2 linked regions of the Pontiella desulfatans genome follow. The protein of the gene in region 1 interacts with the protein of each later gene in a pairwise test. Links are inferred from orthologs where the notes say so. Each region holds a gene or a part of one and is shown in the gene's direction. Other genes may lie near its edges. The genes, in order: E9954_RS23555 and recJ.

The links.
Region 2: the proteins of E9954_RS23555 (region 1) and recJ interact in binary tests that used the Escherichia coli proteins (3 or more experiments, as listed by UniProt). The link is inferred for Pontiella desulfatans from one-to-one orthologs.

The regions. Positions count from the first base shown.
Region 1 is NZ_CAAHFG010000003.1:580,881-593,883, reverse strand. Bases 2,735-5,673 are described here. They hold E9954_RS23555 (DNA topoisomerase 3), read left to right. Parts: upstream 2,735-3,119; coding sequence 3,120-5,228; downstream 5,229-5,673. Other genes in these bases: E9954_RS23550 (DUF6557 family protein), read left to right, coding at 5,423-5,673; E9954_RS23560 (hypothetical protein), read right to left, coding at 2,735-3,026. Also shown: E9954_RS23570 (outer membrane protein assembly factor BamB family protein), read left to right, coding at 1-1,155; E9954_RS23565 (rhodanese-like domain-containing protein), read left to right, coding at 1,152-1,523; more of E9954_RS23560, read right to left, coding at 1,536-2,734; more of E9954_RS23550, read left to right, coding at 5,674-6,013; E9954_RS23545 (IS1634 family transposase), read left to right, coding at 6,315-8,096; E9954_RS23540 (flavodoxin family protein), read right to left, coding at 8,226-8,726; rph (ribonuclease PH), read right to left, coding at 8,803-9,585; rpoN (RNA polymerase factor sigma-54), read left to right, coding at 10,023-11,441; membrane protein insertase YidC, read right to left, coding at 11,575-13,003.
Region 2 is NZ_CAAHFG010000003.1:1,145,490-1,162,294, forward strand. What follows is about bases 8,348-11,334. They hold recJ (single-stranded-DNA-specific exonuclease RecJ), read left to right. Parts: upstream 8,348-8,979; coding sequence 8,980-10,689; downstream 10,690-11,334. Other genes in these bases: E9954_RS25220 (nucleotidyltransferase family protein), read left to right, coding at 8,348-8,951; E9954_RS25230 (NAD(P)-dependent oxidoreductase), read left to right, coding at 10,820-11,334. In the rest of the region: E9954_RS25185 (L-serine ammonia-lyase, iron-sulfur-dependent, subunit alpha), read right to left, coding at 1-1,089; E9954_RS25190 (hypothetical protein), read right to left, coding at 1,551-2,147; NAD-dependent DNA ligase LigA, read right to left, coding at 2,147-4,195; E9954_RS25200 (Hpt domain-containing protein), read left to right, coding at 4,448-4,798; E9954_RS25205 (ATP-binding SpoIIE family protein phosphatase), read left to right, coding at 4,801-6,441; E9954_RS25210 (sugar transferase), read left to right, coding at 6,442-7,176; E9954_RS25215 (STAS domain-containing protein), read left to right, coding at 7,188-7,529; more of E9954_RS25220, read left to right, coding at 7,557-8,347; more of E9954_RS25230, read left to right, coding at 11,335-11,803; E9954_RS25235 (sugar phosphate isomerase/epimerase family protein), read left to right, coding at 11,823-12,635; E9954_RS25240 (SHD1 domain-containing protein), read left to right, coding at 12,675-14,531; E9954_RS25245 (glycoside hydrolase family 3 C-terminal domain-containing protein), read left to right, coding at 14,541-16,805. UniProt on the Escherichia coli protein: Single-stranded-DNA-specific exonuclease.

The DNA.
Region 1 (13,003 bases):
TGCTCCGCCAAGAACCTGCCGGCATCGTGGTCGGTTGAAAGCGGTGAAAACGTGGCATGGACCTGCGACTTGCCGGGCACCGGGCAATCGACACCGGTCATCACCGGGGACCGGATCTTTTTAACCACGAGCGACGACAACCAGCTCCACGCCGTCTGCATCGACCGCAAGTCTGGCAGGATAGCCTGGAAAAAAAAGGTCGGCCAGGGACGCGAAATGCCGCGGGGCGGCAATGCGGCGCACCCCTCGGCCGTAACCGACGGCAAAACCGTCTGCTTTCTCTATGGGCAAGGGACGCTGGTTGCGTTCACGCTCGATGGCAAACAACTCTGGGAAAAGGAACTGGAAAAGGAATACGGCAGACTGGCCACCAAGTTCGGCTTCAGCTCGAGCCCCCTGCTGCACAGCGGCACGCTGTACCTTCCCCTGCTCTACCTTGCGGGAAAGAACGATCCTACTGCAAAAAACGGCACCACCTTGCTGGCCATTGATCTTCTAACCGGAAAGACCCTTTGGGAAGCCGACCGTCCCACCCCGGCCACGAAGGAATCGCTTGATTCCTACATCACGCCGGTCCTCGGCAAGCAAGGGATTATCCTGACCGGCGCCGATCTGGTGACCAGCCACGACCCCAAGAACGGCAAGGTGCAGTGGGAGTTCGATGTGGCAAAAGGCAACCGCAAGACCAATTGGCGCATCATTTCCAGCCCGGTGCAGGCCGACGACCTAACCGTGACGGCCTACCCTCGCGGCCGCACCTTGGTTGCGCTCAAACCCGGCGGCGGCAAGCGGTGGGACTACGAAGGCTATGTGCCGGACGTCTGCACCCCGGCCTATGGCGACGGTCTGCTCTATGTGCTCGATGGCGTGAAGCGCTACCTGACCTGCATCAACGCCCAGAACGGACGGGAAGAGTGGCAGGAAAAGATCCCGAGCGACAAAGGCTTTTTCGCCTCGCCACTGGTGGCGGACGGCAAGGTCTATATGCTCAACCTCAACGGCGAGGTATTCGTCTATGCCGCCGGCAGGAAGCCCAAGCTGCTTGAACAGTTCATGATGGGCGCGGATAATTCGGCGGCCTCCATCGTTGCAGTCGATGACGCGCTATACATCCGGTTGCCCAACAAACTAATTTGCGCGAGGAACACAAAATGAAAACCGTGGCAAAATATGGAATGGCGCTGGTGGTGATGGTGTTGCTTGCAAACCTTCTTTTTGGTGGCGGCGTGGACAAGGATGCCGACATCCCGACCTTGGTCAAGAACGGCGCACTGGTGATCGATACCCGCACCCCGGGCGAGTTCGGCTCGGGCCACATCGAAGGGGCCATCAACATTCCCTACGACATCGTTGCCCGCGCCATCGACCAGCGCATAACTGACAAGTCGAAGAGCATCATTGTCTATTGCCACAGCGGGGCGCGCTCGGGCGCGGCGAAGGAAGCTCTGGCAAACGCGGGCTACACCAACGTGGTGAACGCCGGCAGCCTCAACCGCATGCGCAAGCTGATGGCGCCCGACTAAGTCGTTACGGCTTTATTCGGCGGCGGGCTCCGCCGGCGGGGCGTTCCGGGCCTCTTCCTGGTGCTTGAGCCAGGCGACATGGTAGTCGTTGAGTGAGTTGACCAGCAGCTCCAGCTTGACCTCGGCGCGGAGGTTTTCGAACAGGCGCCCCCTGCCCTTGCACTCTTCGCATCGAACAAGAACCTTGCCCGCGCCTTCGCAGCCGGGGCAGATGCCGGTTCCGCCACACACCTCGCAATCTTCGTCGAAGGTGGATTGCTGGGTCTTGGCCGCGCTCTTTTTGGAGCCGCCGCCTTTCGTTGGAGCCGGGGCCTGCGTTTTCGAAGTGCATTCCGGGCATTTACCCTTTTGCTTCTCCTTGGAGCAGGTTGGGCAATCCTCCTCGATCTGCCCACTGGCCTTGCAGGTCTTGCAGACCTTGATGTAGTCGCCGATCTTCATCACCTTGTTTTTCGGGAACCGGACCTCGAGCATCAGGTTGAAGCGGTCGGCATCCGGAAGCCTGTCCTTGAGCAACGTCTGCATGACGCAGGCCGCCAGGATGTTGGTATCCATGGAGCCGTTGTATTGCTCCGACAGATAGAAACCCAGTGCCTCTTCCTTCAGCCCGGGCAAGCCGGCCACCACCTTGGGAACCCCGCTGGATTCATCACGGGTGACCGCCAGGATTTCACCATCGACCAACATGCTGATGGTGCGGACGAGATGGTAGCGGTTGACTTCGCAATAGCGCTGATCAAGCAACACGCCGCGCCCGCGGCAGTTCGCACAGGGCAGCACGAGGCGCTTCTTGCCTTCGCACTGCGGGCAGTCCCCGGTTTTTTCGCAGGCCTTGCATTCCTGGTTCGATTTCCCCAGCCCGGCCTTCACCAACCCCGTGCCTGCGCACTCGACGCACTCGCCCGTGCCTTCGCAAGAGGGGCAATCCTGCTCATACTCCTTCTTGCCATCGCATTCCGGGCACTTGTTGAAAATCTTGTCGAGCTTGAGCGCATCGATCTTATAGCCCAGCTCCTCCGTGATCAGATAGAAGCGGTTGGCCATTTCGCGCTCGTTCGAAAGGAGGCATTGGAAAACGGCCAACGACAAGCCCAGCTGCTTGGTTTCCTCGTCCGAACCCTCGCGAAGCAACCAGGTCTGCGCATCTTCGCTCAGGCCCGGCACCCGCGCAAGCACGGCGGCCGCCCGGTAGCGGTCGTCCGTCGAGACCGTCACCGGCACCGGCACCTTTTCCTCCTCCACGGCATCTTCCCCGAGATAAGCGGCCTTCCAGTCGTCGGGCAGGGTTTTGAAGTTCATGAAAAACTGTCCATCGTCGTGGACGATCATGATGCCCTCGAAGTTGCGCTTCCAAACAAACGCATTCTTCAGCACGGAGCCATCGGGCAACCTGAACTCGGCCACCGGTTGCTGGCCCAGTACCACAATCTCGTTGGCCGCGCATACCGGCGCCAGCGCCAGCAACATCCCCAGAACCCCCAACTTAAACACGACCCGAACCATACCCATCTCCATAATTGATTGAACAGAACCCGACCAATGTACAATATGTCGCATTCAAATCCAATTACGCATTACGAATTACGTTTCCGCCCTATGAAAGTCGTCATCACAGAAAAACCATCGGTTGCGCGCGACATCGCTGGCGTCCTGAAGATCACCGAGAAGAAAAACGGCTACATCGAAGGGCGCGGCTGTGCAATCACCTGGGCGTTCGGCCATTTGGTCACCCTGCTCGACCCCGGCGAATACGATCCCGAGCTGCGCAAATGGCGGCTCGACTCCCTCCCCTTCATTCCGGACGCCTTCCAGCTCAAGCTGATCGAGAACCCCGGCGTGGCCGAACAGTTCGCCACCATCAAGAAGCTCTGCCAGGAGGCCGAGGAAATCGTATGCGCCACGGACGCCGGACGCGAGGGCGAGCTGATCTTCCGCTATATCCTCGCCCTGAGCGCGTGCGAGGACAAACCGATCAAGCGCCTTTGGCTGAGTTCGCTCACGCCCGACGCCATCCAGGAAGCCTTCAAGGACCTCAAGGACGGGCACGACTACGACCCGCTCTACGCCGCAGCCAAGTGCCGTTCCGAGTCGGACTGGATCGTCGGCCTCAACGCCACGCGCTTCTTTACCGTCCGGCACGGACGGCTCGCCTCCGGCGACGACCGCGTGCTCTGGAGCATCGGCCGCGTGCAGACCCCCGTTCTCGCCATGATTGTCCAGCGCGACGACGAAATCATGAAGTTCCGCCCCAAGCCCTTCTGGGAGCTGACCACCCGCTACCGCGAAACCGTTTTCAAATATACCGGCGACCGCTTCGAAAAACCCGAAAAGGCCCAGGAGCTGCTCGATAAAATCACCGGCCAGCCCTTCGGCATCACCGGCGTCAGCGGCAAACAGAAGAAGGAGCAACCCCCGCAACTGTTCGACCTCACCACGCTCCAGCGCGAGATCAACAAAAGCCACGGCCTCTCCGCCGCCGACACGCTGGCCGCCACGCAAAACCTCTACGAATCCAAACTCGTCACCTACCCGCGAACGGACTCGCGCTATCTCAGCGCCGACATGAAGCCGCGCATCCCCGGCATCCTCGAAAAACTCAAATCCATGCGCGCCGAACAGATCGCGCCATTGAACCTGGCCAAACTGCCCTTCACCAAACGCATCGTCGACGACAAGAAAGTGACCGACCACCACGCCATCATCCCCACCGGCATCATTCCCGGATCGATCGGCCCCAACGAACAGATGGTCTACAACGCCATCACCACCCAATTCATCGCCGCCTTCTATCCCATCTGCCTCAAGAAGATCACCACCGTCGGTGGCGAGAGTGCCGAGGTGAAGTTCCAGGCCAAGGGCACCGTCGTCGTCGAACCCGGCTGGACGGTGCTCTTCCCCAAAAAGAAGAAAAAGAAAAAGCCCGATGACGAGGGCGAAGACGACGACCAGACCCTGCCGGAATTCAAGAAGGGCGAAAGTGGAAACCACGAACCCTCCACCCGCGAAGGCAAGACAAAGCCCCCCCAGGCCTTCACCGAAAACTCCCTGCTCGGGGCCATGGAAGCCGCCGGGAAATGGGTTGAAGACGACTCCTTGCGCGAAGCCCTCAAGGAGCGCGGCATCGGGACGCCCGCCACCCGCGCCGCCATCATCGAGACCCTGCTGCGCCGCAACTATATCCGCCGCGAGAAAAAGCAGATCCGCGCCACCGACATGGGGCGCTGCCTGATTGCCCTCATCCAAGACCCGCTCCTGAAGTCGCCCGAAATGACCGGCGAATGGGAAGAGCAGCTCAAGAAGATCGAGCGCGGCGAAGGAGAGGCTTCCGACTTCATGGACGGCATCGTCGGCTATACGCGCGGGCTGATTGAAAACGGCACATCAACCAAACTGGACATGGATCAACTGGGCAGTTGCCCACTATGCGGGAAAAAAGTTATCCGAGGAAAGACCGCCTATGGTTGTTCCGGATGGAAAGAGGGATGCTCCTTTGTCCTGCCCATGGAATACAAAGGCATCAACCTTACCCGCAACCAAGTGCAGGTCCTTCTGCAAATGAGGGTTCTGCCCTACGCCATCCACATCGAAGACCAGCTGCGGCTTCTGCTCCTCAGCACCCAGGGCGACCTGATGGACATCGACCTCCCCTCCGCCGACCGCCAGAAGAGCGCCAAAGACGAAGGCCGCCCAGCGAAGAAGAGGTAGAATACGCATGCCAGGCTCCTCACTTAACCAAAACAGAGAATTGGACGGTAGATAATGCCTGCACTGTATTCAGCCCAACTCGACGAATTTCAAGGCGCCAATCCAACCCAGCTGCTAGGAAAGCTGGTTGCAGGCCTCGCTGTACGAGCACATCGTTTTGATTCCCATTTAGAATCCCATCCCCAGGAACTACCATGACGTTGTACGACCTTTTCCATCGAATCGATTGGGCGGCACTCTCCAACCGACTCGCCAAACTGTACCCGGATCAAGCCAACCAATTGCCGGAATACGAGGCGGCATTCAATTCGCTACGCCTCGTTGCACCGGAGGAAACCCGCATGCGGATTATCGTGCAACAGACCTTCCGCGAAGGGCTGGACGATGAGCCCTTTGTTGAAGTGAGCGGGAAAGATGGAACCCTTAACAAGGAACAGGACGACTTCCAGTACATGAATCAAGCGTCAGAAGGCACCTTTGCCAACCGCGAGACCTCCTATGCCCTTTCACTCAGTCCATGGAACGAATGGTTGGGAATGGAAATCGACGCAGCAACAGCAGAACACTATTCCGACGAAGACATCCTGGCCCACTGCCTATGGGAAATGACCTGGCACGGTTTCGAGGAGGAATCCATACAGGAACAAAAGAAAGAACTGGATCGAAGAGTTGCCGAAATCGCCGCAATGACGGATGAGGAGAAAAAGGAAAAACTGATCCCGTGGGAAGACGTGAAGCAAAGGCTGAAAGACAAGTTCAACCGCGATGATCAGGACGAAAGCTAGAGGGGCAAACGAATGTGATACCGTCAATAATTGCAGGGAGCGAATGGTCGCATGCGTGGGGCTGCTTCGGCCCACCTTTCTTCGCATCGCGCCGAGGTCGGAAAGGCGTTGCCTATTCCAGCCCTACAAAACGGAGTCGGCATTTCATTAGCCCGTCTTTCGCTATTCGACCCTGAAAACGACTAATTTAGAGGGTGCGTACGCCGTTTTGCCCTTTATTTACCGGGGTGCGTGTTCCAAAACGGGCTGTAGTGCAGACCTTGCCCGTTGACGACTTTGTTTTCTATGGAAAAATAAGGGCATGTACTTGAGATGCCACAAGCGGTTGAAGGACGGTAAGGAACATCGCTACTGGAGTGTGGTGGAAAGTGTCCGCACGCGCCGGGGCGTACATCAACGTCAGTTGCTCTATCTGGGCGAACTCAATGACAGCCAGCAGGCGCAGTGGTGTTCGGCCCTGGATGTGCTGGACGAGTCGCATGACTGCGTCAAGCAGATGAGCCTGTTCCCCGACGACCGGATGCCCCCGCCGGAGGTGGCCAACCCCGTCCAGATCCGGCTCAGTCAAATGACCCTGCGCCATCCCCGCCAGTGGGGCGGCTGCTGGCTGGCCATGGAACTCTGGAACCAGCTGGAACTCGATTCGTTCTGGGGACCGCGCCTGCCGGACAGTCGCAAAGGTACCGGATGGATCAACGTGCTTAAAACCCTTGTCGCCTACCGCCTGCTCGATCCGGGCAGCGAATGGCGGCTGCACCGCGACTGGTTCCGAAACAGCGCCATGGCCGACCTGCTCGGCGAGGACGATTCGGTGGCTGCCAAGGACACGCTCTACCGCTGCCTCGACAAGCTCTGCGAACATAAGGCCGGCCTGTTCTCCTCCCTGAAGCAACGGTGGGCGGATCTCTTCGGCGCCTCGTACGACGTGTTGCTCTACGACCTCACCAGCACCTACTTCGAATGCGACCCGCCGGAGGATGCCGACGGGCTCAAGCGCTTCGGCTACAGCCGCGACAAACGATCTGACTGTGTACAGGTCGTCATCGCGCTGATCGTCACCCCCGAAGGCTTCCCGGTCGCTTACGAAGTCATGCCCGGCAACACCTCCGACAAAACCACGCTGCCGGACTTCCTCCGCAAAATCGAAAAGCAGTACGGCAGGATGAACCGGCTGTGGATCATGGACCGCGGCATCCCCACCGAAGACGCCCTCGAACAGATGCGCGCTGAAGGCGCGAGCTACCTCGTCGGCACCCCGCGCGGACGGCTCACCAAACTTGAGGACCAGCTCTTCGCCGAGCCGTGGAAAAAAGTGCAGGAACAAATCGAAGTCAAGCTCGCCCGCGCCGGCGAAGACCTCTACGTGCTCACCCGCAGCGGCGGACGGCGCGATAAGGAGCAATCCATGCGGCGGCGCAAACTCAAGAAGCTCTGGAACCGGCTGCACCAGATCCGGGGCATGAAAAACCTCAAACGCGACGCGCTGCTGCTCAAGCTCGGTGCCGCCAGGCAGGACGCCGGAAAAGCATGGGGACTAATCGATATCCAGCTCCCCGAACCCCGACAACCCGTCACTTCCGACACCTTCGCCTTCCGCCTCAACCGGCAGAAACTACGAAAGGCCCGGCGCGGCGAGGGAACCTACCTGCTACGCACCAACCTCACCGCCGGCAACCCCGAAGAGCTGTGGAAACAATACATCGTGCTCACCGAAGTCGAGCAGGCCTTCAAGGAACTCAAACACGACCTCAACATCCGGCCCGTCTACCACCAGAAAGACGTCCGCATCGAATCGCATATCTTCGTCAGCTTCCTCTCCTACTGCCTGCAGGTCACGCTCAAGCAGCGGGCCAAGGTAAAGGCCCCCGGGCTCACGCCCCGCGCCATCCTCGAAAAGTTCAAAGCCATGCAGATGATCGACGTGCACCTGCCCACCACCGACGGCCGCAACCTGATCCTGCCGCGCTACACCCAGCCCGAAAAGGATCTCCAGCTTCTCCTGCACCAGCTCAACCTGACGCTACCGGACCAGCCGCCCCCTCGGCTTGAAGAGCTGAAAAAGAAATGTAGTGCAGACCTATGAACAGAAATGGAATAAACAAGGCACTTTTACCCGCGAATAGCGAAAGACGGGTTAGTGAAGCGTTCTAGTCCTCGGAACCGCCTAAAGGCGGGACTACATACCTTTTAATGGCGGAACTACGCACCTTTTCTAAACCGCGGCGAGGACGCCGGTGGCCCAATTGGACACGGCTTTGAGATCGTCTTTGTCCGGATGGGTTTCGGCATCCTTCCAAAGCTTTTTGCGCGAGTCGGTGGGGCCGTAGCCATGGTCTTTCGGGAGCGCCTTCATCCACTCGATCAACTCGGGATCAATGGCGCCCTGGCACATGAAACGATCCACAACCGAGCAGGACGCCAACAGTCCGGATACCGTCTCCTGGCATTCGGCGGCGTGCGCGGAATCCGGATAGGCCCCGAGGGAGAAAAACAAAGCCACCGGTTTGTCATGGATCTTGGCCATGAAGGCCTGGGCTTCCAGGTCTGCCGTGCCCTTATCGATCCAGCATCCCATGAAGATGAGATCGTACTGGGCCGGATTGGGCGCGGAAGCCATGGGACACAAATCGGCATCCGGCAAGACCAGGTGAATGGCCTCGGCCAGTTTTCTCGTATTGCCGGTCTTGCTTGAATAGGCGACTAAAATTTTCATCGAACTACCTCGTTTCGTTTAATTGTGTCTTTCCTACCCCAATCCAACGCCCCCTGTAAATCCAACAGCCTTAAAATCAGCCAAGCACCGCCTTTTGCATCTCGATGAGCTCGCCGATCCCCTTTTCAGCGAGGGTCATCATTTGCATGAGCTCATCCTTGCTGAAAGGAGCACCTTCGGCGGTGCCCTGCACCTCGATGATTTTCCCGGACTCGGTCATGACGAAGTTGGCATCCACCTCGGCGGCGGAATCTTCGAGGTAGCAAAGGTCGAGAATCGGCACTGCCTTATTAATGCCGCAACTGATGGCGGCCAGGCCCTCAACCACCGGATCTTCCTTGATCTTCCCCTCTTTCAGCAGTTGCGCAACCGCGAGCTTGAGGGCAACGTAGGCCCCGGTGATGGAAGCGGTACGGGTGCCGCCATCGGCCTGAATGACATCGCAATCGAGAAAAATCTGGCGGCGGCCGAGTTTCTGGAGATCGACCACAGCGCGCAGGGAACGCCCGATCAGACGCTGGATTTCCATGGTGCGCCCGCCAATCTTGCCCTTGGAAGCCTCGCGCTGCGTACGATCCTGCGTGGCAGCCGGCAACATGCTGTATTCCGCCGTCACCCATCCGCCGGGCACATTCTGGTAGCGCATCCAACCCGGAACGTTTTCATCCACACTGGCGTTGCAGATGACGCGCGTATTGCCCATTTCGACCAAAACCGATCCCTTGGCCGACGTTATGAAATCCTTCGTAAACCTGACCCGGCGCAGCTCATCGGCCGCGCGACCATCAATACGTTTCCCCGAATTTTCCACCACGGCATCCAGATCGATGCCCCCACTTAGATTGATTTCTTTTTTCATAGTCCGCGCAGGATGGCGAAGATGTGCACCCATTGCAACGGGAAACAGTCCCGGGAACCGGCTTCGCCCCGCCCGGACGGAAAAACTGACGGCCGTCAGTTTTTCCGTCCGGGCAATGGGGGGGGGCTCCCCAACCGGCCCGAACGCGGCCCTAACGTGATCGGTCCGCATGCCCCAGGCGCAATGACGCACCCCCGCCGCATAGGAACGGGTATCTTTTCAATAACCGCTTCGCTGAAAGTACAGATACGCCCCAAAGGGAGGGGAATGAGTCCCGCCATTGATTCAACTCGCGCGGAACCCCCGGATCGCACTGAACATTTGCATAGCGCCACACCATAACCGGCTACTGCAATGAACCGAATGCCACGGCCGTCTCCATTTTCTTTTCTAAACCTTGGCTTGAGATATGCAAGCGAATCGGTACATTGCTTGGCATGGCACACCCCGGACTAGTTTTAAGCCAGGAAATGAAGATGCAGCAGGTTCTTGCTCCGCATCTCTTCCAATCGTTGGAAATCCTGCAAATGCCGCTTCTCGATCTTCAACAGATGATCAAGCAGGAGCTATCTGAAAACCCGACCCTTGAGGCCACGGAGGAAATGGCCGATGCCCAGATCGAGATCGAACAGGGCACCAAGGATGTTGATCGAGACGAGTTCGATAACGAATTCGAAAAACTCGCCGCGCTCGGCGAAGAGTTCGACAGCTTCCAGGACCGGGGCCAGATTTCCGGCGGCGCAGACGCCGAGGAAAAATACCAGTACATGATGGATTCCTTGTCGGAGGCATCATCCCTGCACGACCAATTGCTCGACCAGCTCTCGCTTTCCGGGTTGAACGACTATGAAAAGAAGATTGCCGAGATCGTGATCGGCAACATCGATGACGATGGCTATCTCCAACTCGATGTCGAAGATCTTCTGGCATTGCCCAACTTCCCGGCGGAAACCCTCGATAAGATCCTGGATACGATCCACGACTTCGACCCGGCCGGTGTGGGAGCCCGCGATCTACGTGAATGCCTGTTGCTTCAGTTGAAGCGGAAGGGGCGCGAGAACTCGCAGGAATACCAGATGATCGACCTGCATCTCGACTTGGTCGGCCGCCACAAATACGAAGACATAGCCCGAGCCATGGGGCTGACCGTGGATCGGGTCAAGGAACTCGCAAAGGCGATCAGCAAGCTCGATCCCAAGCCCGGGCGGAACTTTTCCGAAGAGCGCATTGAATATGTAACGCCCGAGATCATCGTCGAGAAAAAGGATGGCGAATACGTCATCACCCAAAACAAGAAGCCTTATCCGCGGCTCTTCATCAGCCAGAAATATTTGCAGATGCTCAAGGATCCCAAGACCTCCAAGGAGGTTAAGACCTACATCCGCGAAAAGATTGCCAAGTCGAAGCAGTTCATTCAAAGCATCGACCAGCGGATGGATACCATCTACCGCATTGCGGTGGAAATCGTCCGTATCCAGCGCGACTATTTTGATCACGGAGTTTCCCGCCTGAAGCCGCTCAACATGAAAACGGTTGCCGAATTGCTGGAAGTCCACGAAACCACCATCAGCCGTGCCACGGCCGGAAAATACATGCAGACGCCGCGAGGCCTGCTGAGCATGAAATATTTCTTCAAGCCCGGCGTGATGACGTCCAGCGGGGAAGCCATCTCCAACGAAAGCGTCAAGGCGGCACTGGGCGTCATTGTGCGCGAAGAGGACAAGAAAAAGCCCTATTCCGATGCCAAGCTCGTCAAGTTGCTGGAGGAGCAAGGGATCCAGATTGCCCGACGCACGGTCGCCAAATACCGCGACCAGCTTCGCATCCTGCCGTCGCATTTGCGGAAGCAACATTAAAGTACTACGTACTACGTATTTCGTATTGCAATAGCCTATCTGATCGCGAGAAATCCTCGCAATACGCAATACGCATTCACAAAAAACGCGAGCCATTGCTGAACCGCGTTTTTCTGGATTTAACCCTTTGTTCCTACGCCTTCACGGTCTTCTTCCGCAGGTTGCGGAAGCCGGTCTGGGCAATCATGAGCAGGTTGCTGGTCGTCCAGTAGAGCACGAGGCCCGACGGCATGCTGTAGAAGAAGAACAGCATCATGATCGGCATCATGAACATCATCATCTTCTGTTGCTGCTGCTGTTCCGGCGTTGCGGCGGTGCCTGGAGAGGAGAGCTTTTGTTGCCAGATCATCGAGACGGACATCAGCAAGGGCAGGATGTTGAGTGATCCGACGAATGGGATGCTTCCGGCAAACAGGTTTTCCGGCTGGCTGAGGTCGGCGATCCAGAGGAAGCCGGCATAGCGCAGCTCGATGGCGTTGCGCAAAACGGTGAACAGTGCAATGAAGACCGGAATCTGGACGAACATGGGAATGCACCCGCCCATGGGGTTGACCTTCTTCTCCTTGTAGAGCTTCATGGTCTCCTGCTGCATACGCTGCGGGTCTTTCTTGTATTTCGCCTGCAGCGCCTTGATTTCGGGCTGGATCTCCTGCATGCGCTTCATGCTTTCGGTGCTCTTGTGCGTCAGCGGCCAGAAGAGGATGCGGATCAGCAGGGTTAGCAAGATGATGGCCACGCCATAGTTCGGGATAACGGCAAAGAATTTGTTCAGCGTCCAGAGCAGGAAGCGGCGCGCCGGTTCCATCAGCCAGTTCATGAAGGAAAAGGCGCCGGTGGTCTCGAACTCCATCACCTTTTCCATGCTGTAGCCGGAATCCTTCAGGACGGAATAGTTCTTGGGGCCGATGAAATAGGTGTAGTTGTTGGCAACGCTTTCCCCCGCGCCAATGACCTGTTGCTTGAATACCAGGGCAGAGGCGATGTCCTCCGGAACTACCCCCTTTTGGGATGGATCGCGGGAGGAAAGGATCGCCATCGTTGCCACCGGCTCTTCGGGGCGCAGGATCTGGACAAAAAACTTGTTTTTGGTGGAAACCCAATCGACTTCGACCCCGCTCATTTCCTCGGGGACGAGATCGATCGAAACGGGGCCGTTCTTGTCGTGCAGCTTATGGAGCTTCTTGCCCCAATAGTTGACACCGCCGGCCGGGGTGAAGGAATCGACACCGAGAATGCTGACGCCTTTCATGGCTTTCATGTCGGCCGGGTTTTCCATGCGCCCGGTCAGGATGCGGGCGTCGTCGAGCGTGGCGGCATTGGCCCCGGGGTTCGTGAAGCGGTCGCTGATGGTCAGAACATAGTCGTTGGTGAAGGAGACCGTGCGCTGGTAGACCAGGCCGGAATCCAGGGTTTTTGAAAAGGTAACCGACCGGCCGTCCCCTGCCTTCCGGATGGCGAGGGCTTCGTTGGCGCCGATGCCAGCCAATCCTTCATAGGCCAGAGCGGCTTTGTCGAATCCGATTTCAACCGGGGCACTATCCTTCTCGTTCAGCTCGGGATAA
Region 2 (16,805 bases), 570 kb from region 1 along the record:
CAGCGCCTTCGCCATCGCCTCTTCGTCGAGCCCCATCGCTTCCGCCATCGCAACCACCGCACCCGGCAGTGCCGCGCAGGCGCCCGCCGTCGGCGCGGCGACAATGACGCCCATCGAACTCTTCACCTCCATCAACGCCGTCACATAGAGCACGATACGGTTCAATGCGCCGCCGTCGAGCAACGCGCCGCTGTGCATCATTTCATCGAAGCGACCACTCTGGTGGCCGAGGATGCGGTCGTTGTATTCCGTCCCGGCAATGCCTTCGGCAATCGAACGCCGAACGATCCGGACAATCCCGGCCATCTGGGCAATCACCTCGTCCTCCGTCAGGCCGCCGCGCGCCATTTCATAGTCCACGGCCAGCCGCCACAACGGGGTGCCGCGTCCGGCGTCATGTTCCAGCATTTCGGCGCAGGAGCCGAAGGGAACTGCGATGGCCTTGCGCGACATCACCGGCAGCACGGGGCTCAGCCGTTTAATGCAAAGCTCCTCCGGTAGTTCATCGCCAATGAAAGTTGCCGCCTTGATTTCAACCAATCTCCGGTCGCCGGATTCATGGACGAGAATCTCGTCGGCCTCGAAATCCTTTAGCCGGGCGAGGATGCCTTCAACCGGCCCGTCGGCCCAGACCAGGGTTTCGCAGCAATCGCCCGTCATCGAAATGGCGAATCCGTCGAGATCGATCACCTCGATGCTGCCGCCGCCGGTTGAGATGGCGCGTAGGGAGCGGGTTTCCTTATCGCTCTTCAGGGTGAGCCGATAGGTGTTCGGGTGGGGGTCGCCCGCATCGACGGTTTCAATGCAAACGCCTACGCCGGCCTCGCGCAGCGCCTGCGCCGAAGTAGGCAGCCGTTCGTCGGCCGCATCCCATCCCAGCAGGCCGCCGAAGAGCCCCATGTCGGAGCCCTGCGTATCGTGCGTGGTCGGCAGCGAGCCGGCGCGGTCGAACTCCACCAGCACGTCGTTGAAGTCCCCGTCCATCAGCTCGCGCGCGAGGCGGCCGATGCGCAGGGCGGCGGCGCAGTGGGAACTCGAAGGGCCGCGCATCACCGGGCCGATCACATCATTGAATATGCTAACGATCATTCGGTGAGTATGCATGGCAACCCATCGCTCCCCAAGCTTTGGCATCAGGTTTTCCATGGGGTCCGCCCACCGCCCCGAAGCTGGAGGGCGAGGTTGCATCCGAGCCGGGCGTGGAGGGGCGGACGCCGTCCGCCCGGGCGCACGGCGTGCGCCCCTCCAGCAAGGCAGCGCAGGCGTTGGGATGGCCACGAGGAGGCGTAAAATTCACAAGACAGGATAATGGAATGACAGGATCATTTGCTTAACCGCGAATGAACACTAATTTCCCCTGCGCCCGCACCGGAAATAGTCCTGTCATTAATCGTCCTGTAAAATCTCTCCGTCCGCACCGAGAATCATTTTGCTCTAAATCATTTTGCCAAAGTCCTGCCCAGCCCGGCCATGAGCAGGCAAGAAAGCCCGCTCCACATTGGGAGGGCGAGGTTCCATCCGAGCTGTGCGCCCCTCCAGTTGTGGGGCGGTTAGGGTTGTCCAAAGCGGTCGCAGTAGGCGTCCCAGATTCGTTCGCAGGTTTGGTCGGCATATTGATCGGCAAACTCCTCGCCCCTCACCGGTTCCTTGCGGGCCTTGGTGTTCATCCGATCCAAATGGTGCCCGAGCTCGTGCAGGAATACATGCAGCAGCATGAAGGCCTTGGCCTTTTTAGTCGTGAAGCGGCAGTGGTAGTCGTCCCCATTCCTATCGTAACTTAGCCGTAGCTTTTCGAAGATGTAGCGGTTTTTCTCGAAATACCACGCGTTGATGTCGAACCAAAACTCCTTGTGCCACGCCGGCAGGATGATGATCCCCGTCCGCGTATCGTAGAAATATTTGTATGATCCCCACACCTCCTTGCTGCCCCCGGAGAGATGGATGCACTCGACCCCATGGTGGCCGTGCTCCCAGTCGGGGACGATTTCGAGGAAGTCGTGCACGTCGCGTTTCGTAACGACGTGCCGGTAGCCGCGCCAGGCCGTATTGCGGCTGATCACGAACTTGTCGGCGTAGGTATACGTGTGGTTGTTCTTTTTCTGAACCGTACCATTCCGTACCCCGGGCGCTGACTTGCGGACATACATCAGAACTCGAATCCCAGCTGGCCGGCCTTTTGATCCTTGAGTTTTTCGTCGGAGCCGAGCAGGGCCAGCAGCTGCTCCTCGCTAAGGATGGTCACGCCCAGCTTTTCCGCCTTCGCCAGCTTCGATCCCGCGCTCTCCCCGGCCACGAGGTAGCTGGTTTTTTTCGAGACGCTACCGCTGACCTTGCCGCCGCGCGCCTGGATCTTGTCGCCCGCTTCCTCGCGCGACATCGATTCCATGGAACCGGTGAGCACGAAGGTCAGGCCTTCCAGTTCATTGCTGCCGCCGGCCTGCGCCTGTTCGAAGTTTACGCCGGCTTCGCGAAGCTGGTTGAGCACGCCCCGGGCTTGATCGGACACGAAATATTCCACAACCGATTTCCCGACGATGGGGCCGATGTCGTGAATGGTTTCCAGGCGTTGGATGTCGGCGGCCATCAACGCATCGATGTTCTTGAACTCCTTGGCCAGTATGGAGGCCGCGCCCTTGCCCACGTGCCGGATGCCTAGGCCGAACAGCACTTTCTCGAACGGGCGCTTCTTGCTCTCCTCGATGCCTTTGATGAGATTCTCGGCCGATTTCTCGCCCATGCGCTCGAGTCCGAGCACTTCAATCTTTTGCAGCGCGTATAGCTCGGCGGGGTTCTTGACGAGTCCGCCATCCACCAGTTGCTCAACCAGCGATTCGCCGAGGCCATTGATGTCCATCGCCCCGCGCGATGCGAAATGGGTGAGCCAGCTTTTGACCTGGGCCGGGCATTGGAGGTTGATGCAACGCAGGGCAACCTCGCCCTCGCGCTTTTCCACTTCGCTTCCGCAGACCGGACAGGCGGTCGGCATGCGGAATTCGGTTTCGGCCCCCGTTCGCTTCTCTTTCACGACGTTCACCACGGCCGGAATAATTTCGCCGGCCTTCTCGATAATCACGCGGTCGCCGACCTTGATGTCCTTGCGCCGGATCTCATCCTCGTTGTGCAGGGTTGCGCGCTTGACGGTGGTGCCGGCCAGCTGCACCGGTTCCAATTCCGCCACGGGGGTGAGAACGCCCGTGCGGCCCACCTGGATGGAGATCGCATGCAGCGTGGTTTCGGCCTGTTCCGGTTCGTATTTGTAGGCCACGGCCCAGCGCGGGCTTTTGGCCGTGTAGCCGAGGTCCTCGTAAAGCCGCCGCTCGTTCACTTTGATGACGCCGCCGTCCATCTCGAACGGGAATTCGTGGCGCAGGGCTTCGAGGGCATCGAGCTGGTCGAGGATTTCCTCGATTGTATCGTTAAGCCAATAGTTTGGTGTAATGCGCAATCCGTAACCCTTCAAGGTCTGGAGCATTTGTTCATGGGTGTCGAAGGCGATGCCGTCGAGCTGGCCGGTTGCATAGAAAATGGCATCGAGCGGGCGCTTGGCCACTTCGCGCGGGTCGAGCAGTTTGAGGGACCCGGCGCAGGCGTTGCGCGGGTTGGCAAACGGTTCCTGTCCGGCTTCCTGCCGCTCTTCGTTCAGTTTGGCGAAGCCGGCGGTGTCCATGTAGATTTCGCCGCGTACTTCCAGCACGGCGGGGGGCATTAGGTCGGACAGGCGCAGGGGGATGGAATTGATCGTGCGAACGTTGGAGGTCACATCGTCGCCGGTGGCGCCGTCGCCCCGCGTCACCGCGCGCACCAGTTCTCCGTCTTCATAGCGCAGCGAAATCGCAACCCCGTCGATCTTCGGTTCGAGGATGTAGTCGAAGGTCTCTTCCGGGATCAGTCTGCGGATGCGGCGGTCGAACTCCACCAGTTCCTCTTTCGAGTAGGTGTTCGAGAGGCTCATCATCGGGACGGCATGTTGGACGTTCTCGAAACGATCCAGCGGCGCGCCGCCGACGCGTTGGGTGGGGGAGGTGGCGCTGGCGAATTCCGGGAACCGCTTTTCGAGCTCGTCCAGCGACTGCAGCAGCGCGTCGTATTCGCGATCGGTGATTTCGGGCGCGGCGTCGATGTAGTAGAGGCGGTTGTGCCGCTCGATCTCCGTGCGCAGCTTCATGATGCGTTGCTTGGGGTCATCTGTTGTCATGTTTGGCGGATCCTGGTGTTCGGGTTGGGGCGATCATGCCGGTGAACTTACCGAATCAGGCAAATCGGGTCAATCGCGGTCGGTATAATGTGCCTGGGGCAACAGGTGGTCTGATCATACTTGCATAAGTATGATGTTCGGTGGGGGCGGCAAAACGGGGGCGGGAAATTGATCGACTGCGGATTTGCCTCCATTCTGAATGCTGATATGATCTTAAGGTTCTTGAACAACATTTTTATGCTGGAGGAAAATATGGCGAATATTCCTGGAAACGTCGAGTGGGTGGCGGAGTTGATCCCCAATCTGGATTCCCGCATCGATCAGTTTGTGGTCGATACGGATGAAGTGGACGATGAGTTGGTCGAGGTCTTCATTGAGGAGATCCGCCGCCTGACGGGCGAGCTGCAGGACGGCATCGCCCAAGCCGATCTGGAAATGGTGCGCATGGCGGCCCATTCCATCAAGGGCATGGGCGGAACCATGGGGCTGCCGGAAATCTCGGTGCTGGGGCTGGAGGTGGAAAACCTGGCCAAGGATGAACGCCTTGCCGATGCGAAGCCCATGGTCGATGCCATGGCCCGTTGGATGGCGACACTGGACTAGGCATGATTTCGACCGACCAAACCAGTCTTTCTGGAAAAACAACATCACGCCTCTTGCAAAACCTGTCCGGCCGGGTGCTGGTGGTGGACGACGAGTTGCCGAACCGCCTCTATCTGCGCAAGCTGCTCGAGGCGCGCGGGTGCGAAGTGTTCGATGCCGATGACGGCCCGTCGGGGTTGTCGGTTGCTTTCCAGAAGACGCCGGATTTGATTCTGGTGGATGTCATGATGCCGCAGATGGATGGTTTCGAGCTGTGCGGCTTGTTGCGCGACGAACCGCGAACGGCGGATATCCCGGTCATCATGGTGACGGCGAAATCGAAAATCGAGGATATCGAGACCGGTTTCGAGCTTGGGGCGATGGACTATATCCGCAAGCCTTTCAACCCGCGCGAACTGGTGCTGCGCGTGGGCAATGCCCTGGCGCTGAAGAAGAGCAACGACGAACTCACCAAGTGGAACAACCGCGTTTCGCGGGATCTCGAACTGGCCGGCACCATCCAGCGTTCGCTCTTTTCCGACATCCCCCATTTCTCGCACCGCTTCGAGGTGCGCATAGCCTACCGTCCTTGCATGGATGTGGGCGGTGATGCGTTCGACATCATCCCGTTGCCGGACGGCAAGCATTGCGTCTATGTGGCCGACGTTTCGGGCCATGGGGTGGCGCCGGCGATGATTGCCTCGCTGCTGAAGGCGACCGCCAGCGAGATGATCCACCGCTATGCCGACCAGGGGCCCGCCGCCGTTTGCAACGCGTTGAACATGGTGATCCGCCGGCGCATCGACAACCCCTCCTATTTCGCCACCATGTTCATGGCCATCCACGATCCGGAAACCCTCAAGTGGCGCTGCATGAACTGCGGGCACCCGAACCCGGTATTCATCCGCAACGGTGTTCCGGTTGATACGGCGGTTTTCAAGGTGCGCGGCGGAGCGCCGATCGGCTTTCCATTTGGGTCGGAACGGCCCTATGGCGAGAAGGACGAAATCGTGATCCGGGACGAGGGCAACTCCTATCTGCTGCTCTTCACCGACGGCTTGCTCGAGGCACGCCACCGGGCCACCGGCGAGGAGTGCGGGGAGTGCATGGCGAAGATCTATTCCGAGGTGGTGGCCCGGCCGGAGTTGTCGGACAAGGCGGCCGAACTGCTCGACCAGGTCGAGGCGCACCACTACGACATTGCGGGCGACGACTGCACCGCGATTTCCATCCACATGCTCGATCCGCTCAAGATCGTGGTTGAGCAGACGGTGCCGCGGAATATTTATCTCGTGTCGGATACGGCAAAGCAGGCGGAATCGGCGGCGGTGTCGCAGGGCATCTCGCCGGAGACCGCCGCAATGCTGCGCCTGCTGGTGATGGAGCTGGGGGCGAACCTGGTGGACCATGGCGGCTTGGACGAGGACGATTCGTTCTGGCTCCAGCTGCGCATCGATGGGCGCGTGTGCCAGCTGGTGCTGCGTGACGAGGGGACCGAATGGGATTTGGAGGAGGCGTTGAACCGCGAGCTGGACGAAGCCTACATGGGAGAGCGCGGTCGGGGCCTGGCCATCACCAACGCCATCACCGACCGCATCGAACGCTACCGGGTGCAGATGCAGAACCTGACCTATTGCACCATCATCGACGGGGAGGAGGAATAGATGGAACGACCGGTTTATAAGGCCAGGCGAGAAATGTTTGCCCGGATGGATATACCCGTCACCAAGGCGGATGTTCAGATCCTGAAACTGAAGCAGCGCTTCCGTTTGGTTTTTTGGGAAGGCATGCTGCGCAGTCTGCTCGTGTTCAAGCGCATGATCGACATCGTAGCCAGCTTGGTCGCGCTGGTGGTGCTTTTCCCGTTGTTCCTGATGGCGGCGCTTTGCATCCTGGTCGAGGATGGCTTCCCGGTCATCTACACGCAGAAGCGCGTGGGTCTCAACGGTAAGGAGTTCCGGTTCCACAAGTTCCGCTCGATGGTCAATGGGGCGGAGGAGTTGAAATCGGAGCTGCGCAAGCAAAACGATCTACAGGACGAAATCAATTTCAAGCTCAAGGACGATCCGCGCGTACTGCGTTGCGGCCGGTTCATGCGGCGATCCAGCATCGACGAGATCCCGCAGTTCTTCAACGTGCTCGTGGGCGATCTCTCGCTGGTCGGGCCGCGCCCGCCCTTGCCGGAGGAGGTCAAGGCCTATTCGCTGGCCGACCGCAAGCGCCTGCACGTCAAGCCGGGCCTCACCTGCCTATGGCAGATCGGCGGCCGCTCCGACCTGCCGTTCGACCAGCAGGTCGGCCTGGATATGCAGTACATACAGAGCCAGAGCATCTTCAAGGATATTGTAATCATGCTGAAAACCATCCCCGCCGTGTTGTTCGGCCGCGGGGCTTATTAGGGAGAATTGATATGGTGGTAACTTGTACCAAACAAAACGGGATTGGCGTCGTGCAGGTCGACCAGGCGCTCACGGCCGCCACGGTGGATGCATTCCGCGACCAACTTGCCGGCTGGCAGGAAGCGGAAGGCGATGTGAAGGACTTCGTGCTCGACCTCGGGAAGGTCGATTTCATGGACTCGGCGGGATTGGGAACCCTGATCGCCGTGCTGAAGCGCGTGAGTGAAAAGGGGGGCGACATGAAGATTGCGGAACTCCAGAAAAAACCGCGCATGGTCTTCGAAATCACCCGGGCCTACAAGGTCTTCGAAATCTACGATACGGTGGATGACGCCCTGAAGGCGTTTGAATAGTTTCCGTCTCCCGCTCCGATGATTGCCGTGCTCAATACCTCAACTGCATGTGCCTGGGCAGAACCCTTCGGGGATGTGCCCTGGCCCATGCTGCCGGTTGCCAACCGTCCCCTGCTGGACTATTGGCTGGAGGCGTGCACCGACCAGGGCATCAAGTCCGTCCAGTTGATCCTGGGGGGCGACGAGGCCAAGGCGATCGAGGATTTCGTGCGGAACGGCGACCGGTGGAATGTGGACGTGCAGTATATCTTTGCGCGCCCCAGCGAATCGCCGGCCGGATACCTGCGTTCCATTTCCGCGCTCTGCCGCGATGGCCTGTTCTACCTCGGCCATCCGTTTTTCATGCGGCGCAGGCAGGCGTTTAGTCCATCCGGATTCAAAGCGCTCGATGCTTGCCGACATGACTTCCACGGCGAAATCCATTTCCTGTTTTCTTCAACCGGTAACGGTGTGGAGGCCCTGCTGGAGGGGCAACCCGGTTCCGGCCATGGGCTCGAGCAGATCCATCTCCACCCCTTTGCCATCGATTCCGCGGCCGCCTATTTCGACCTGAACATGAAAATGATCGCCGGCGAATTCTCCCGCTATGTCACGGCGGGCTTTTCCGCAAACGATGGCAGTTCGATCGGCTACAACGTCCGGACGCCGCCTTCGAGCCATCTCGTGGCCCCCATCATGGTGGGCGACGACTGCCGCTTCGGCGCAATGACCACCGTGGGGGCCAATGCCGTGGTGGGCAACCATGTGATTGTCGATGCCCACAGCGAGCTGGCCGACTGCCTTGTCCTCGACGACACCTACATTGGCCGCAACCTGGAAATCCGCAACAAGATCGTGGCCGGCAACCGGGTGATCGACCCCAGCGACGGCACCATGGTGCAAATCGACGACTCCTGGCTGATTGCGCGAAACCGGACCGAGACGCGGACGGAAGACCTCCTCCGCTACGTCATCCTCTGGTTCGTGGCCCTTGGTTTGGCTCTGGTGCAGGTTGTTCCGTTCTGCATCCTGTATCCCATCGTGAAGCTCATCCGTGTCGGGCGGTTCAGCCTGGAATCGTTCCACGATCCCCGCACCGGCTACATCAAGCTTCCGGTTTTCCGCAAGGTCCTAAACAAGAAATCGGTGGCCTATCGCCTGTTCCGCAGCTTTTCGCTCGATCGCTTCCCCTGGATCCTGCTGGTGTTGCGTGGGCGGCTCTTTCTCTGCGGCCAGCCCCCCATGCGCCATCCGGAAGACGGCGAGATCGTCAAGCAGCTGCGCCAATATTATCCCGGCGTATTCTGCTACCAGGACTATAACAAGGAATCCGATCGCCTGATCGATTCACTCTGGTACGCCCATATCCGGTCGCTCTATGAAGACCTCAAGATCCTGATCAAAGCCCTCTTAACCCGTTTCCTCTCGGCCGGTCGGCAATAATCCTATTTCCCGATTGGAAGATCGAACCATGCCCAAACAGTGGAACATCCATCCAACCGACCTGCCGCTCGCCGAGTCCATCGCCGCCCAGGCCCGGCTCCCGCTTCCGATTGCGCGTGTGCTGGTGCAACGCGGGTTCCACGATGCGGACGGGGTTGGCGCGTTCATGAATCCCCGCCTGTCCGGGCTGTCCGATCCCTTCCTGCTGCCCGACATGGAAAAGGCGGCCGTCCGGCTGTGGGCGGCGATCGACGGGCAGGAATCCATTACCGTATTCGGCGACTACGATGTGGACGGCGTCACCTCCTCGGCGCTGCTCACCCGTATTCTCACCGCCCTTGGGGGGCGGGTGCGGGCGTTCATTCCCGACCGGCTCGATGAAGGCTACGGCCTTTCGCAGGATGCCCTCGAACGCTGCCTCGCCGAACATGGTTCAACGGTCGTGGTTTCCGTCGATTGCGGCGTGAATTCGGTCGGGAGCGTGGCCTACGCCCAGCAACTCGGCATCGATGTCATCGTTACCGACCACCACGAGCCGGAGGAAACAACGGCCCCGGCCTATGCCTTGATCAACCCCAAGCTGGGCGATCAACCCGATCTCGAAAACCTGTCGGGGGTCGGGGTGGCCTTCAAGTTGGCCCATGCGCTCGTCAAGCTTGGGCGGGGGCAGGGGAAGCCTGCGGCCATCCAGCTCGAACTGCGAAACTATCTTGATATTGTCGCGCTCGGCACCGTGGCCGACATTGTTCCGCTGGTGGGCGAAAACCGCATCCTCGTGCGCCACGGCCTGGCCCAGCTCGGGTGGACCCGATGGGTCGGGCTCCAGGCCCTCAAAGACGTCGCCGGCGTGAAGGGGGAGGCCGATACCTTCCAACTCGGCTTCCAGCTCGCGCCGCGCATCAATGCCGCCGGCCGGATTGGCCAGCCGATGCAGGCCCTGCAACTGCTGGTGACCAACGATGCCGGCGAAGCGCAGCGCATCGCCAAGCTGCTCGACGACACCAACGCCGAGCGGCGGCGCATCGAGCGCGAAATGGCCGACGAGGCCTTTGCGGAGATCGATGAATATTTTTCCGCCGGGAAAAACTTTGGACTCGTCGTTGCCAGGGAGGGGTGGCATCCGGGGGTGGTCGGCATTGTTGCCTCGCGCGTGGCCCGCCACTACAACCGCCCCGCCATCATCATGGGAATCGAGGAGGATGGCTCCGCGCGCGGCTCGTGCCGCAGCATCGACGAATACAACCTGCTCGAAGGCTTGCTGGCCTGCGAGGTATGCCTGTCCAAATTCGGCGGCCACAAAATGGCGGCCGGGCTCGAAGTGAAACCCGGTGAACTGGAGGCCTTCAAGGCCGCCTTCAATGCCGCCGTGGCCGCAACCCTCGGCGAAACCGACCTTTCGCCCGTGCTGCACATCGATGCGGAGGTGGCGCCCGAAGAGGTGGATTGGGATTTCCTGGAACAGCTGAAGCGGCTCTATCCCTTCGGGCAGGAAAACCCCGAACCGGTCTGGGCCGTGCGGCGGCTGCGGGTGTCGGGCAGCCCCCGCGTGGTGGGGCAAAACCACCTGAAACTCTCGCTGGTGGCCGCCGGGGAAACCTTCGATGCCATCGCCTTCAACTATCCGCTGGAAAACCTGCCCGCCGGCGAGGTCGATGTGGCCTTCACGCTCAAGGAAAACCAGTGGATGGGCAACTCCAGCCTGCAGTTGCAGGTTCAGGACATCCGGGCGTCCGGATAGGCCGGGGTTAACAGGGAAACCAGATGGCCGGTGGCCTTGCCAGGGTTAAGCGACTATATATAGATACTTCATGAATGGCGCAAAGGAACAGGCGCTTGGCAACGTTAACCCGATGGCAGAGGTAGAAATAATGAAGACGGCATTTTTTAACAGGGTGGATCCGGTGGGCAACACCGACATGGTGGATCAGGTCTATGCGGACCGCCAGCAATTGGTCGCTGAAATATCCGATTTGTATCCCGTCCTGGTTACGCCAGACAATTTTGAGGACGAGGTGGGGAATCTCCAGGATCTGGAGGTGGTCTTCTGCACCTGGCGCATGCTGGATCTGACGGAGGAGCAAATCGACCGGTTGCCCAATCTCAAGGCGATCCTTTATGCCGCCGGTTCCGTGAAAAACTTTGCCGTTCCCTACCTCGAGCGCGGGATCAAGGTGTGCAGCGCCATCGAAGCCAACGGGGTTCCGGTGGCCGAACTGGCGTTGGCGCAGGTGCTGCTCGCCGGTGCCGGGTTCTGGCGCAACAGCCGCGAGTGCGTCGACCACGACTCCACCTTCATGGGCAACAACCACCGTGGGCACGGCAACTACGACAACCGCGTTTCCATCCTCGGCAACGGCACCATCTCGAACCATCTCCAGGCACTGCTCGCGCACCACAAGCTCGAGGTCGTCGTGGTGCCCTCGCGCGAGTCCAACCGGACGGTTTCGCTTGAAGAGGCGTTCTCCACCTCGGTGGCCGTGGTCAACCTGTTCCCCGACCGCGACGACAACGTCGGCGTCTTCGACGGCAAGCTGTTCGGCAGCATGCTCGACAGCGCCACCTTCATCAACGTCGGCCGCGGCCGCCAGGTCAACGAACCCGAGCTGATCCAGGTGATGAAGGAGCGCCCGGACCTGACCGCGTTGCTCGACGTCCAGCACCCGGAGCCCCCGGTCGATGGGTCGGAACTCTATACCGTGCCGAATATTCTGTTGAGCGGGCACATTGCAGGTTCCAAGGGAACCGAGCTGCGGCGCATGGCCGACTATATGGTTGACGAATACAAGCGCTTGGCCGCCGGCGAAGCGTTGAAACATGAAGTGGATCTGGAAACCGTAAGGTCGATGGCCTAGTATGGAAGGCATGCAAACGATGAAAACAGGACTCTGTTCAATAACGCTGCGCCAGTTGGATCCCGCGAAACTGGTCTCTTTGGTTAGGCAATCCGGGCTCGACGCGATCGAGTGGGGGGGCGATGTCCATGTGCCGCCCGGCGCCCTCGAGGTGGCTTCCGATGTCCGCAAGATGACGCTCGATGCCGGGTTGGAGGTTTCCTCCTACGGTTCGTATTGGAAGGTGGTCGATGCCGCGGGCAAGCCCGATCCCTTCGAGCCGGTGCTCGAAAGCGCCATGGCGCTCGGGACCGACACGATCCGCATTTGGGCCGGCCACAAGCCTTCGGATGCCGTAAGCGCCAGCGAGCGCGAGGCGGTCGTTGACGGCATGCGCCATGCGCTCGATGCCGCCAAGGCGCAGGGGATCAAGCTCGCGCTCGAATTCCACGCCAATACGCTTTCCGATAGCAATGCCGCCACGCTGGACGTCTTGAACGAACTCAACCATTCCCACCTTTTCACCTATTGGCAGCCGATCTATTGGCTGACGGATCCCGCGTACCGGCTGGCGGGGTTGCAGGAGTTGTCGGACCGGGTGCTGAACCTGCACGTGTTCCACTGGTTGTTCAGCCCGGGCGCCGGCTCGTGGGGCGACTCCACCAACCGCCGGCCGCTGGAAGAGGGGGCGGCGGATTGGGAAACCTATTTCCAGGTGCCGCTCGATCCTTCCTGCGAGCACTACGCCTTGATTGAGTTTGTTCGCGGCGACGACCCCGAACAATTCCTTCGGGATGCCGCGGCCCTCAAGGCCTGGTTGCCGAAGGAAAAGCTCGAGACGGTAGTCGTTTGATTCCGCCAAGACCTTCGACGGAAGGTCGAACATTCCGCCATGAAAAACAGTAGAAAAATAAACAAGGGGGCTCCGAGCGGGTTTGTGGTGAGTTTGCTGGTGCATGCGGCGGCGTTCCTGCTGGCCGGCATGCTGGTGGTGTTCACGGTGCACCAGAAGGAGGAGACGAAGTTTGTTCCGCCGAAGCCGGTCGACCGCCCGAAGATGAAGCTCAAGAAGCCGAAGGTGAAGGTGAAGAAGACGGCCAAGCCGAAACCCACCACCCGCATCGTGACGAAGGTCAAGCGCGCCAGCATGCCGGACATCCAGCTGCCGGAAATGAGCGGGATGGCGGATGGCCTGGTCGGGGACATCGGCGGGTTCGAGCTGCTGCCGGATTTGCAGCAGATGACGGTCTTCGGCGGCGGGCAGACCATCGGCAACGACTTTGTCGGCACCTTCTACGATTTCAAGCGCGACCGCGCCGGCCGCCCGATCCCGATGTCGGATGTCCAGTTCGTGGACGCGATGATCAAGTTTAATTCCAGCGGCTGGAAGCCCTCGTCGATCAGCCGCTACTACCGCTCGCCGAACAAGCGGTATGCGACGAGTTTCATGATGCCGCCGATCCGCTCGTCGGTTGCGCCGACCGCGTTCAACGAAGCCGACACCATCGGCTATGCGTGGATGGTCCACTACAAGGGGAAGCTGGTTTATCCGGAGGATATCAAGTTCCGTTTCTGGGGGATGGGCGACGATATCCTGGCGGTGCGGGTGAACGGGGAGATCGTGCTCAACGCCTGCTGGGAGGATAACAACCGGGGCACCTACCTGATCGGCGGGAAGTGGGTGAGCAACGCCACCAAGAACCGCCAGTTCTACATGGGCAACAACCTGGCCTGGGGCGGCGACTGGATCGAGCTCAAGGCCGGCGAGCCGGTGGACATGGAGGTGATCGTCGGCGAGGTGCCGGGCGGCACCTTCTGCTCGATGCTGACGGTGGAGGTCGAAGACGCGGAATACGAAAACAACCGCCAGAGCCGCGGCATCTTCCCGATGTTCAAGACGGCGGAAACCACGCACGACCTGGCCGATGCCATCCTCGAGCATCTCGTTCCGGGCGAGGCCGACGTTTTCAAAGGCCCCATCTTCCGGGACTACCTGGTGCCCGAAAACACCAACACCGCGGTGGTGGCCGAGCAGGAGGCCGAAGCCCCGGAGCCCGGGGCGGAGGAGGAGCCTTCCAAGATGCGGTTGTGGACGCTTAACAACGGCAAGACCGTCGAAGCCGAATACATCACCAAGATCGGCAACGATGTCGTGCTGCGTTCGGCCAAGGGCAAGCAGGTCAAGGTGCCCGTGGCGGAGGTTTCGGCCGAAGACATCGACTATATCCAGATCTCGAATCCGCCGAAGTTCTCGGTCGATTTCCTTCGCTCGAGCAAGCAGGTGTTCATCGAAACCACGCCCTACCTCAACGAAACCCCGCCGCGCGTCCTCGAATGGACCTTCGGGGCCAAGCTGAAGCAGGAAAACTCCATGGCCTACGACCACGAGCTGAAGGTGGAATACTATGCGTTCGGCCAGCAGTATCTCGACGCCGACAAATACAAGCTGCTCGACCACCAGGTTGCGCACTTCACCCCGACGGCCGAGAACAAGCGCGCCTTCCGGATGGAAGGGAAGCGGGCCGTCCAGCTGATGGACTACGACCTGATGGACCACCGCCGCGGCATGCGCGTGGCCGAAAGCCTGGTGCTGGTCACCGACGTCCGCGGCGAAATCGTCGCCTACAATTCGACGGCGAACTGGCTGTACGACAACCTCGAAACCCTGCAGGAGCGACAAGTAGGCCAGTTCCTCGACAAGAGCTGCGAGCGGGTCTACCCCACCGGTCCCAAACCCACGAGATATTAAGGAAACATCGTGATCAAAGCTCAATTTTCGCTTAGTGGCGACATTAGGCATTCCAAGACCCTCGGCGCCTTCGATGCCAGAAAGCCCGAGGTTTATGTGGAGGAAATCTCGGGCACCTCGTTCATTGCATCGGCTCCGGGATTGGAGCCGGGGGCCTATTTGGTGGAGATCGATCTCGTCGAGGCGGTGCTCGACGGGGTGGGGCAGCGCGTGATGGACATCCAGTGCGGCAACGCCGTCTTGGCCCAGGATCTGGATTTGGTGGTGGCGGCCGGCGGTTTCAAGCAGCCCTACCGCGTTTCCGGAACCGTGGAGCACCTCGGCGATGCCCAGCGCGGGCCGCTCGCCGTCCAGTTCGAAGGCCGGGTGCAGGAGGCCAAGTTCAATGCCATCACGGTGAAGGATGAGGCCGGCGACGTGGTGGCGCATGTGCTCGCCAGGGATCTTGCCGATGCGGTCGATCCGGATGCGCGCATCGTCCCGCACGTGGATGAACCGCCGGTTTACAACGATCCCTCCCACCCCTTGGAAAAACGGGTGGACGACCTGATCCGCCGCATGTCGCCCAAGGAAAAGATCGACCAGCTGGTCAATGCCGCCGGCCAGATCGAGCGGCTGGACGTGCCGGGCTACGACTATTGGAACGAATGCCTCCATGGCGTGGCCCGCAACGGCTATGCGACCGTCTTCCCGCAGGCCACCGGCATGGCCGCCATCTGGGATGCGCCGATGATGCGCCGCATTGCCGATGCCATCTCCACCGAGGCGCGCGCCAAGTTCAACGCGCTCGGAAAGGTGCCGGTCTACCACCGCAACCAGGGGCTGACCATGTGGTCGCCCACCCTCAATCTCTTTCGCGACCCGCGCTGGGGGCGCGGCCAGGAAAGCTATGGCGAAGACCCGTTCCTGACCGCCCGCCTCGGCGTGGAATTCATCCGGGGCCTGCAGGGCGACGACGGAACCTATCTGAAAGTGGCCGCGTGCGCGAAGCACTATGCCGCCCACAGCGGCCCCGAACCGGGACGGCGCTCCTTCGATGTTTCGCCAACCGCGCGCGACCTCTACGAAACCTATCTGCCCCAGTTCGAGGCGGCCGTGCGCGAGGGCGGTGTGGAAGCCGTGATGGGCGCCTACAACAGCCTCTACGACGAACCCTGCAACACCAGCCATTTCCTGCTGACCGAGCTGCTGCGCGGGCAGTGGGGGTTCGACGGGCATGTCGTGGCCGACTGCGGCGCGATCCGCAGCGTCTATGCCCACCATCGCCATGTGGGAACGGCGGAGGAGGCCGTTGCCCTCGCCGTCAAGGCCGGGTGCGATCTCGATTGCGGCGTCACCTTCGGCAGCCTACTCACCGCCCGCAAGGAAGGGCTCGTTTCGGACGAAGAGATCGACCGCGCACTGCACCGCCTGCTGCGTACCCGCTTCCGTTTGGGCATGTTCGATCCACCGGCGATGAACCCCTGGTCGAAGATTACGCTGGAACAAAACGACTCGCCGGAGCACCAGGCGCTTGCGCTTGAGGCAACGCGGAAATCGCTGGTGCTGCTGAAAAACGACGGCATCCTGCCGCTCGGAAAATCCGCGCTGAAAAAGGTGGCGGTCATCGGAGCGAACGCCGATTCGGTTCCGGCGCTGCTGGGCAACTACCACGGCGATCCCTCCGCCCCCGTCACCTTTTTGGATGGGGTTCGCGCCGCCCTCGGAGACGCGGTCGAAATCATCTACGACGTGGGCTGTCCGCTGGCTTTGCCGAAGGATGATCCCGAAATCGATCCCTCCTGGTTCGCGGACGCGCTCCGGCTGGCCGCCGCATCCGATGTGGTGCTCTATTTCGGCGGCATCAGCGGCGAGCTCGAAGGCGAGGAGATGCCGGTTAACATGGAGGGCTTCAACGGCGGCGACCGCACCTTCATCGAATTGCCGCCGGTGCAGACCGCGTTGCTCAAGAAGCTCCACGCCACCGGAACGCCGGTGGTTTTCATCAACAGCAGCGGCGGGGCCGTGGCCTTTCCGTGGGAGGCCGAAAACCTGCCGGCGATCCTGCAGGCGTGGTATCCCGGCCAGGCGGGCGGCACCGCGGTGGCCGATGTGCTGTTCGGCGCCTGCAACCCTTCCGGCAAGCTTCCGCTCACCTTCTACCGCTCGACCAAAGACCTACCGCACTACTACGACTACGGCATGGCCAACCGCACCTACCGGTTCTTTGAAGGGGAGCCGCTCTATGCATTTGGCCACGGCCTGGGCTACACCCGATTTGAATATGGAGCATTA